DNA from 2 places in the Paracoccus sp. 08 genome. Region 1 is predicted to be linked to the other one. Evidence: riboswitches for the same ligand, from Rfam matches in the RefSeq annotation. Region 1 holds a riboswitch; the other holds the start of a gene.
The links. Region 1 has a riboswitch for cobalamin ahead of GBO37_RS09615 (energy-coupling factor ABC transporter permease). Riboswitches for the same ligand answer to the same signal wherever they lie in the genome.
Positions count from the first base shown of each region.

Region 2: linked by a shared signal. The riboswitch ahead of GBO37_RS14445 (TonB-dependent siderophore receptor) and the one ahead of GBO37_RS09615 (energy-coupling factor ABC transporter permease) in region 1 are both predicted to bind cobalamin.

Region 1 covers NZ_WEKR01000022.1:33,470-37,982, reverse strand. The annotation lists partial or broken gene cbiT (precorrin-6Y C5,15-methyltransferase (decarboxylating) subunit CbiT) at 1-365, shown strand, start outside; gene GBO37_RS09630 (cobalamin biosynthesis protein) at 347-670, shown strand; gene cobM (precorrin-4 C(11)-methyltransferase) at 667-1,434, shown strand; gene GBO37_RS09620 (cobyrinate a,c-diamide synthase) at 1,431-2,768, shown strand; cobalamin riboswitch at 2,789-3,005, shown strand; gene GBO37_RS09615 (energy-coupling factor ABC transporter permease) at 3,036-3,701, shown strand; gene cobF (precorrin-6A synthase (deacetylating)) at 3,698-4,438, shown strand; gene GBO37_RS09605 (GAF domain-containing protein) at 4,454-4,513, opposite strand, start outside.
Region 2 covers NZ_WEKR01000064.1:86,323-90,835, reverse strand. The annotation lists gene GBO37_RS14455 (iron ABC transporter permease) at 1-645, opposite strand, end outside; gene GBO37_RS14450 (ABC transporter substrate-binding protein) at 642-1,445, opposite strand; gene GBO37_RS14445 (TonB-dependent siderophore receptor) at 1,442-3,334, opposite strand; cobalamin riboswitch at 3,467-3,654, opposite strand; gene bhcR (HTH-type transcriptional regulator BhcR) at 3,717-4,513, opposite strand, start outside.

The DNA of each region.
Region 1 (4,513 bases):
CGGACCGCATCGCCACCATCCGCGCCAATATCGATGCCTTCGGCCTGGGCGGGCGGATCACGGTGATCGAAGGGTCGGCGCCCGAGGCGCTGCCCTCCGACACCCCCGATGCGATCTTTGTCGGCGGCGGCGCGTCGCAGGCGGTGCTCGAGGCGCTGTGGGCCCGCCTGCCCCCCGGCGCGCGGCTGGTCGCCAATGCCGTGACGCTGGAGACGGAATCGCTGCTAACCCGCTGGCACGCGGATCACGGCGGCCGGCTGCTGCGCATCGACATCGCCGAGGCCGCCCCCCTGGGCCGAATGCGCGGCTGGACCCCCGCCCGCCCGATCGTGCAATGGAGCGTCACATGCGGATCGCCGGAATAGGCTGCCGCCCCGGCACCCCCCTGCCCGCCCTGCTGGCCGCGCTGGAGGCCGCGGGCGGTGCTGACGCGCTGGCCACCATCCCCGAACGCGCGGCCGAACTGCGTCCGCTGGCTGATGCACACAGCCTGCCGCTGCATCTGGTCGCCGTGGCGGGCATCGCCACGCCGACGCAATCGCCCCGAATCCTGGCCGCCTTCGGCACCGGATCGGTGGCCGAGGCCGCCGCCATTGGGGCGGGCGGCCGCCTGACCCATCCGCGCAGGACCTTCGGTCCCGTCACCATCGCCATCGCAGAGGTTCCATGACCGTCCATTTCATCGGCGCAGGCCCCGGCGCGCCCGACCTGATCACCCTGCGCGGGCGCGACCTGATCGCGGCCTGCCCGGTCTGCCTCTATGCCGGGTCGCTGGTGCCTGCCGCGCTGTTGGCCCATTGCCCGCCCGGTGCGCGGATGGTGAACACCGCGCCCCTGTCGCTGGACCAGATCGTGGAGGAGATCGCCACCGCCCATGCGGCGGGCCAGGACGTGGCGCGGCTGCATTCGGGCGATCTGTCGGTCTGGTCCGCGATGGGGGAACAGATCCGCCGCCTGCGGGCGCTGGACATCCCCTTCGATGTGACGCCCGGCGTGCCCAGCTTTGCCGCCGCCGCCGCTGCGCTGCAGACCGAACTGACCCTGCCGGGCCTTGCGCAATCCGTGGTGCTGACCCGCACGCCGGGGCGCGCCTCGACCATGCCCGAGGGCGAGACGCTGGCGGCCTTTGCCGCGACCGGGGCGACGCTGGCGATCCACCTGTCGATCCACGCGCTGGATCGGGTGGTGGCCGATCTGACCCCGCATTACGGCCCTAATTGCCCGGTGGCGGTGGTTTGGCGGGCCAGCTGGCCGGACCAGCGGGTGATCCGCGCGACGCTGGCCACCGTGCACGCGCAGGGCATCGACCGGACCGCGCTGATCCTGGTCGGGCCCGCGCTGGCGGGCGAGGGGTTCGAAGACAGCCGTCTTTACGCCGCCGATTACGACCGCCGCTATCGCCCCGTGGGCGACGCGCCGAGGTTTCCGGAATGACGCGCCCCCTGACGCCGGGCCTGATGATCTCGGCCCCCGCATCGGGGACGGGCAAGACCATGCTGATGCTGGGCCTGCTGACCGCTTTGCGCAGGCAGGGGCTCACGGTGCAGCCCTTCAAGTCGGGGCCCGACTACATCGATCCGGGGTTTCACTTCGCGGCCTCGGGGCGGGCCAGCTTCAACCTGGATGCCTGGGCGATGGAGCCGGGGCGGCTGATCGCCCATGCGACCGGCCAGCCGCCCGCCGACCTGGTCCTGGCCGAGGGGTCGATGGGCCTGTTCGACGGGGTGGCGACGGCGGGGGAAACCGGCATCGGCTCCAGCGCCGAAATCGCCCAGATGATGGGCTGGCCCGTGGTGCTGATCCTGGATGTCAGCGGGCAGGCACAGTCGGCGGCGGCCACGGCGCGGGGCTTTGCCACGCTGCGCCCCGACCTGCCCTTTGCGGGGGTGGTGCTGAACCGCGTGGCCTCGCCGCGCCATGACCGGCTGATCCGTGAGGGGATGACGCAGGCGGGCATCCGGGTGCTGGGCAGCCTGCCGCGGCAGGGCAACATCACCCTGCCCGAACGCCATCTGGGCCTGATCCAGGCCGAGGAGACCGCGGGCCTGCAGGCCATCCTGGACCATGCGGGCGATTTCATCGCCGCGCATTGCGACCTGGAGGCGATCATCGCCGCCGCCGCCCATCGCGCCCTGCCCGAGGCCGCCGCGCCGCGTCCGCTGACGCCCCCCGGCGGGCGGATCGCGCTGGCCCGCGACGCGGCCTTCAGCTTCGTCTATCCGCATGTGCTGGAGGCGTGGCGGCGCGCGGGGGCCACGATCCTGCCGTTCTCGCCACTGGCGGATCAGGGGCCGGATGACAGCGCCGACTGCTGCTGGCTGCCGGGGGGATACCCGGAGTTGCACGCGCCCCGGCTGGCCGCCTGCGACGGGTTCCGCACGGCCATGCACCGCTTTGCGGGAACGCGGCCGGTGCATGGGGAATGCGGGGGATACATGGCGCTTGGGGCAGGTCTGGTGGACGCTGCTGGAAAGCGACACCAGATGTTGGGGCTTCTGCGGCTGGAGACCAGCTATGCCAAGCGCCGCATGCATCTGGGATACCGCCGCGCCGATCCGCTGACGGCCCTGCCGGGACTGGGTCGCACGGCGCTGCGGGGGCATGAATTCCACTATGCCTCGATCCTGTCCCAGCCCGATGCGCCCTTGGCGCGCGTGACCGACGCGACCGGCGCCGCGGTGGAGGAAACCGGCAGCCACCGGACGATGTCCGGGGGCGGGCATGTGACCGGCACGTTCTTTCACCTGATCGCCCCGGCCGCGACTTGACGCAGGCCCTGCGATCCCGTCTATCTGACCCTCTGAATGGTGCCCGTCAGGCGTGAAACGCCGGGCTTCATCGGGAACGGGGAAGGGTGGACCCAATCGCGGCACCCGAAGCCCCGGCCGCCCCCGCGACTGTATGCGGAGAGCGCGCGTCACCCATGCCACTGGAGCGATCCGGGAAGGCCGACGCCGCGCCCGGACCCGCAAGCCAGGAAACCGGCCATGTCAGGCAACCCCATGCCGTCGGGTGGACGGCCACAGGAGGATGACATGCATATCGAAGAGGGCGTCGTCACCGGCGCCAAGCTGATACTGGGCTATGCCACGGCCGCCACGGCCGGGCTTTACGCGCTGAGGCTGGCGGCCCAGGCCCTGCGCGCGCAGGGCGGGGCGTCGCTGGCGGCGCGCGGGGCGCTGGCGACGGCCGCGACCTTCGTGTTCTTCCAGGTCCTGCCCACCGCGCCCGTGGGCGTGTCCGAGGTGCACCTAATCCTGGGATCGACGCTGTTCCTGATCCTGGGCGCGGCGCCGGCGGCGATCGGGCTGGCCCTGGGCCTGCTGATCCAGGGACTGTTCTTCGCGCCGTTCGATCTGCCGCAATACGGGATGAACGTGACCACACTGCTGGTGCCGCTATTCGCGCTGCAGGCGGTGGCGCGGCGGGTGATTGCGCCGGACACCGCCTATGTGGACCTGCGCTATGGTCAGGCGCTGGCGTTGTCGGCGGCCTATCAGGGGGGCATCGTGGCCTGGGTCGCGTTCTGGGCGTTCTATGGTCAGGGCGCCGGTGCGACGGCGGGGGTCCTGTCCTTCGGCGCGGCCTATCTGCTGGTCATCGTGGTCGAGCCGCTGGTCGATCTGGCCGCGCTGGCGGGCGCCAAGGCGGCGCGCGGCCTGCGCGGCAGCGGGCTGGTGACGCCCCGGCTCTACGCATGATCGATCTGGTGCTGATCGGGGCCGGCACGGGCCATCCCGACCACCTGACCCTGCAGGGCGTCCGCGCCCTGCAGGAGGCCGATCTGGTCCTGATCCCCCGCAAGGGCGCCGGGAAGGAGGATCTGGCCCATCTGCGCCGCGCGATGCTGGACCGCCACCGCCCCGGCGGCGCCGTGGCCCAGATCGACCTGCCGGTGCGCGATGCAAACCTGCCCTATCTGGAGGCCGTCGACCAATGGCATGATGCCATCGCGCAAGCTTGGGCGGCGGCCGTCGCGGCGGCGCTGCCGCAGGGCGGGACGGTGGCGATGCTGGTCTGGGGCGACCCGTCGCTCTATGACAGCAGCCTGCGCATTGCCGCGCGTCTGGACTGGCGCGCACGGGTGATCCCGGGAATCACCGCGATCCAGGCCCTGTGCGCTGCCCATGCCATTCCGCTGAACGCCCTGGGATCCGAGGTGCGGATCACCACCGGGCGGCGGCTGCGCGACGCGGGCTTTCCCGGCGACGCCGAACGGGTCGTGGTGATGCTGGACGGCACCTGCGCCTTTGCGACGCTGCCCCCGCAGGGCCTGCGGATCTGGTGGGGCGCCTATCTGGGCATGCCCGAACAGCTGCTGGAGGCGGGCCCCTTGACCGAGGCCGGACCGCGGATCGAGGCGGCACGCGCCGCCGCCCGGGCCGCGCATGGCTGGATCATGGATTGCTATCTGCTGGCCCGCGACGATGCAGCGTGACCGGCGCGCGGGACGTCAGGATGTCAGGCGGGTCGCGTCGTTGATCGTGCAGTCCCATGTCAGCCCGCCGTTCCG
Region 2 (4,513 bases), on a different contig from region 1:
CTCTCCCAGGCTGAGGGCGCGCAGGGCACGGGCGGCGGGCCACAGGATCACCGCGCCCGCGATCATCACCGGCACAGCGATGCGGACATGCAGCATGGAGCGGTCGACCAGCGACCCCATCATCCAGAAGACGATCTCGTTGGCGGCAAAGGGGTTGGGCGACAGGTTCAGGACCAGCGACGTCGCGGCCCCGGCCAGGGCCGATATGGCGATCCCCGCCAGGATCAGCGCCAGCGCGCCGCCGCGCGGGCCCGCCAGCCCCATGACCAGCCCGACCGACAGCGCCGCCCCCGCCAGCGCTGCCAGCGGCAGGCCCAGGGGGAAGGCCGCGGCCAGCCCGGTCTGGATCGCCAGCACCGCCCCAAGCGCCGCCGTGCCCGAGGTGCCGATCAATCCGGGTTCGGCCAGGGGATTGCGCAGAAAGCCCTGCATCGCGGCCCCCGCCAGCCCAAGCGATGCGCCCACCGCCGCGCCCAGGATGGCGCGCGGCAGGCGCAGTTCCTGCATGATCAGGACCAGCAGCGGATCGCCCCGCCCGAACAGCGCCGCCAGCGCGGGCCCGGGCGGCTGCCAGCTGGTCCCGATCATCAGCGATGTCACGACCAGCACCCCCACAAGCGCGCCAAGCGCGGCCGTCAGCCTCATGGCGCGACCTGGCGCAGCTGTGCCACGGCGCGCAGGACATGCGGCGTGCCACAGGCCCAGTCCCGGTCGGGCGCAGTGACGACCTGCCGCCCCGGCGTGATGGCGCGCAGGACGGGATGGTCCATCACCTCCTCGGCGCGCGAGGCACGGGGCTGACGCTGGCCGGTCACGATCAGGTCGGGATCGGCCATCACCAGATCCTCCAGCGGCACAAAGCCTCCCTGCGACAGGCCCAGTTCCGTCGCCACGTTCGTCAGGCCCGCCGCCGCCAGGATCGCCCCGGCCACGCTGTCCTGACCCGAGCTGTAGCCGTTCGCCCCATACAGCGCCGCGCGGCGGTCGGGGCGCGGGTCCGCCTGCAGTGCTGCCAGGTCGCGGTCGAACTGCGCCACGATGCGGTCGGCGCGGTCCCGTTGGCCCAGCACGTCGCCCATCAGGCGCAGGTTGGTGCGGATGCTGTCCAGGTCCGTCCCCATGTCAAAGGTCGCCACGCGCAGGCCCAGCCTGTCCAGCATGTCAAGCGTCGCCGGAGAGGAATAGGTGCCCGCCAGCACCAGATCGGGCTGCAGGGCCAGGATGTCCTCGGCCTGGCCGCGGTTGGTGGGATAGGCCGCGGCCTCGCGCGCCATGGCCGAAGAGACCGGGTCCTGCGCCAGATAGCTGACCGAGGCCAGCTGTCCCGGCGCCGCCACCAGCATCGCCAGCTGATCGGTGCACAGGTTGATCGACACCACCCGCGCGGGCGCGTCGGCCCATGCGGGGGCGGCCATCAGCGCCAGCCCGATCAGCCCGCGGATCACCAGCGCGCCTGCAGGCCGATGGTGCCGGTCCGCCCCTGGTTCGCAAAGCCCCAGACATCCGAATAGTCGCGGTCGAACAGGTTCACCACCCGCGCCGTCGCCCGCACGTTCGGCGTCAGGTCATAGCCCGCGGCAAGGTTGACCACGGTATAGGACGGCAGTTCTTCTACGATACCGTCGTTCCATATCTGGGCATCGAATGTGCCCGCCACGTGACGCAGATCGCCCGTGACCGACCCGCGCCCGTCCAGGATTGCCAGCGTCGCGGTCAGGCCGGCCTCGTGCCGGGGGCGACGGGTCTTGACGCTGCCGTCGGGGTTTTCCGCGTCCAGATAGGTATAGCTGGCGCCCAGGGTCAGATCGTCCGACACCACGATGCGGGCTGCTATTTCCACCCCGTGGCGGGGGCTTTCGCCCGAAAGGTTGAGATAGGAATAGAATTCAACTCCGTTCCGAACCCCGACTACATAGTCGTCAATCTCGTCCTCCAGCGTCTCGTTAAAGTAAGTGATGTCGACGATCCCGCGACCGTCGGGCAACTGCGCCTCGACACCAAGATCAAAGCCACGGTTCTTTTCAGGGCGCAGACCAGGATTGCCCTGATAGACTAGGGTTCCGTAATCGGCATCGGCATACAGCTCGAAATAGGACGGGTTCACCAACCCCGTCCCGGCGGATGCGTGCAGGCGGAACGGACGGTCGGGCATCTGCCAGGACAGACCCAGGTTCCAGCTGGTGAAATCGGCAAAGACGCGGTTCGCGTCGTGGCGCAGCCCGGCCTGGACATCCAGTCCGCTGGCCAGCATCGCGCGGTATTCCAGCGCGACCGACGACATCTCCCGGGACTGCCCCGGCGCAGTCGAGTTGCTGTCGCGCTGATGTTCCGCCAAGAGGTTCAGCAGCTGCGAGGCATCGGCGGCCGACCCGTCCAACCCCAGGCTGGCGCGATATTTCAGCTTTTCGGTCTGGCCGCGCCGGAACGGGCTGTTGTCCTGGCTCTGCCGGGTGTTGCTGTGCTGATAGTCCAGGCGCTGGACCAGGCGGCCGTCCAACGCGGTATGTTCCGCCCAGACCCCGCCCTGAAACTCGTCGCGGCGGCCGAACAGGTCGGCATCGACCAGATAGCTTTCGGCATCGGTCGCGGCAAAGTTCTCGGCGTCAAAGCCGTAATCCTCGGTGGACTGGCGCAGCGCCACCCCAAGGCGCAAATCGTCGGTGGCCTGGACGTCGCCGGACAGGACGGCGGTCTTGCGGTTGATCCCGTCCTTGCCGCCGCCATCGCCCGACTGGTCATAGCCCAGATCGTCGCGCGCCGACAGCGACAGCCGCAGCCCGCCCCGCTCCCCGCGACGGCTGACATGGATCGAGGCCGCCCCGCCGTTCCCGGCCTCGACCGAGCCGCCATAGGACAGGCCCTGGGGCGCGTCGCGGGTGATGATGTTGATCACCCCCGCCGAGGCGTTCGATCCATAGAACACCGATTGCGGCCCGCGCAGCACCTCGATCCGGTCGATGTCGGTGGTCTCCAGCCCGGTCAGGACGTATTCGTCCTCGCCCCCCGCCGCCTCGATGCCGTCGATCAGGATCAGGGTGTGGTTCGCCTCGGCGCCGCGGATGCGGACCTGTGCGATGCTGGCGCCGCTGCCGCTGACCGATACGCCGGGCAGCGCGCGCAGTGCGTCCTGGACGGTGGCGATGCCGCGATCCTCGATCTCGGTCGCGGTCAGGACGGTGTGGGCGCGGGCATAGCCGTCCTGGGCCACGGGCGTGATGCCGGCGGTCAGCACGATCTCGTCCAGCAGGATGGGTTCCCCCGGTGCCGGACCTTGCGCGGCGGCGGTCACGGGAAGGGCGACAAGCGTCGCCAGAAGACAGATCGGACGGCGCATCGGCACGGACCTTTCAAGGCAGGCACGGCCTGCGGCAAACAGAAATGCCCGGCACACGGACCCGGTGGGTCGCGGCAGGACGGTGACTGTCACCACTGCGGATCAGCCGCTTTCCTGGCACGCCCCGCGCCGGAAATGGGTGAGTGCTGCGGCAGGTCTCCTGGCTTGCGGGTCGATGCCTTGGCCGGCCTTCCCGGATCGCTCCAGTGGCATGATCGGCCATCGCTCTCCGCTTACAGTTGCGGGGGCAGCCCCGGATTGTCACCGGTGTTCCCTTTTGATCCGGCATGCAGGCCGGAACCGTAGCGGCGCCCTTGTGGCGCAGAGGCCCCGGAGCTGTCAACGGGATTCGCCCACCCGTTCCACGCCCGGCAAAAGTCGGTCAGCGCCCGCCCCGGCCCGATCCCAGATCGGCCGAAATCCGTTCCGCCGCGGTGGCGACCAGGCCGCCGATGCGGTCGACGGCGGCATCGGTCATGCGGTTCGTGGGGCCCGACACCGACACCCCGGTCACCGCCTCGCCATAGCTGTTGACGATGGAGGCCGCGACACAGCGCATTCCCAGGGTGCGCTCCTCATCGTCAAAGGCAAAGCCGCGATGGCGGATCAGGGCGATGTCGGCCTGCAGCGCGTCCGCGTCGGCGATGGTCTTGTCCGTGAACCGGGTGAAGGTCGCGTCGCGCAGGAACACCGCCAGCCGCGTCTGATCGAACGCCGCCAGCAGCGCCTTGCCGATTCCCGATGCGTGCAGCGGAGACCGGGTGCCGGGCGGGAAAAACGCGCGGATCGTCTGATGCGTCTCGACCTGGCTGACAAACAGCACGTCGCCGTCGCGTTCGATGCCCAAGTTGGCCGTCTCTCCGGTCAGGGCCATCAGGTCGCGCATCACCGCACGGCTGCGTTCGACGATGTTGGTGCGGCGCAGGAAGGCCGAACCAAGGCGGAACGCCTCGGGGCCGATGAACCACTCCTGCCGGTCGGGATTGTTCTCGACATAGCGACGGTGTTCCAGGGTGGCCAGGACGCGGTGCATGGTGGCGGGGGACTGGTCCAGATGCGTGGACAGCCCGGTCAGGGTGATCCCCTCATGCGCGGCCAGGGCCTCCAGCACGTCCAGCCCGCGGTCCAGGGCCTGGATGCTGGCGGCGGGCTGATCAGCCTTGCCGCCTTTTGGCCGTC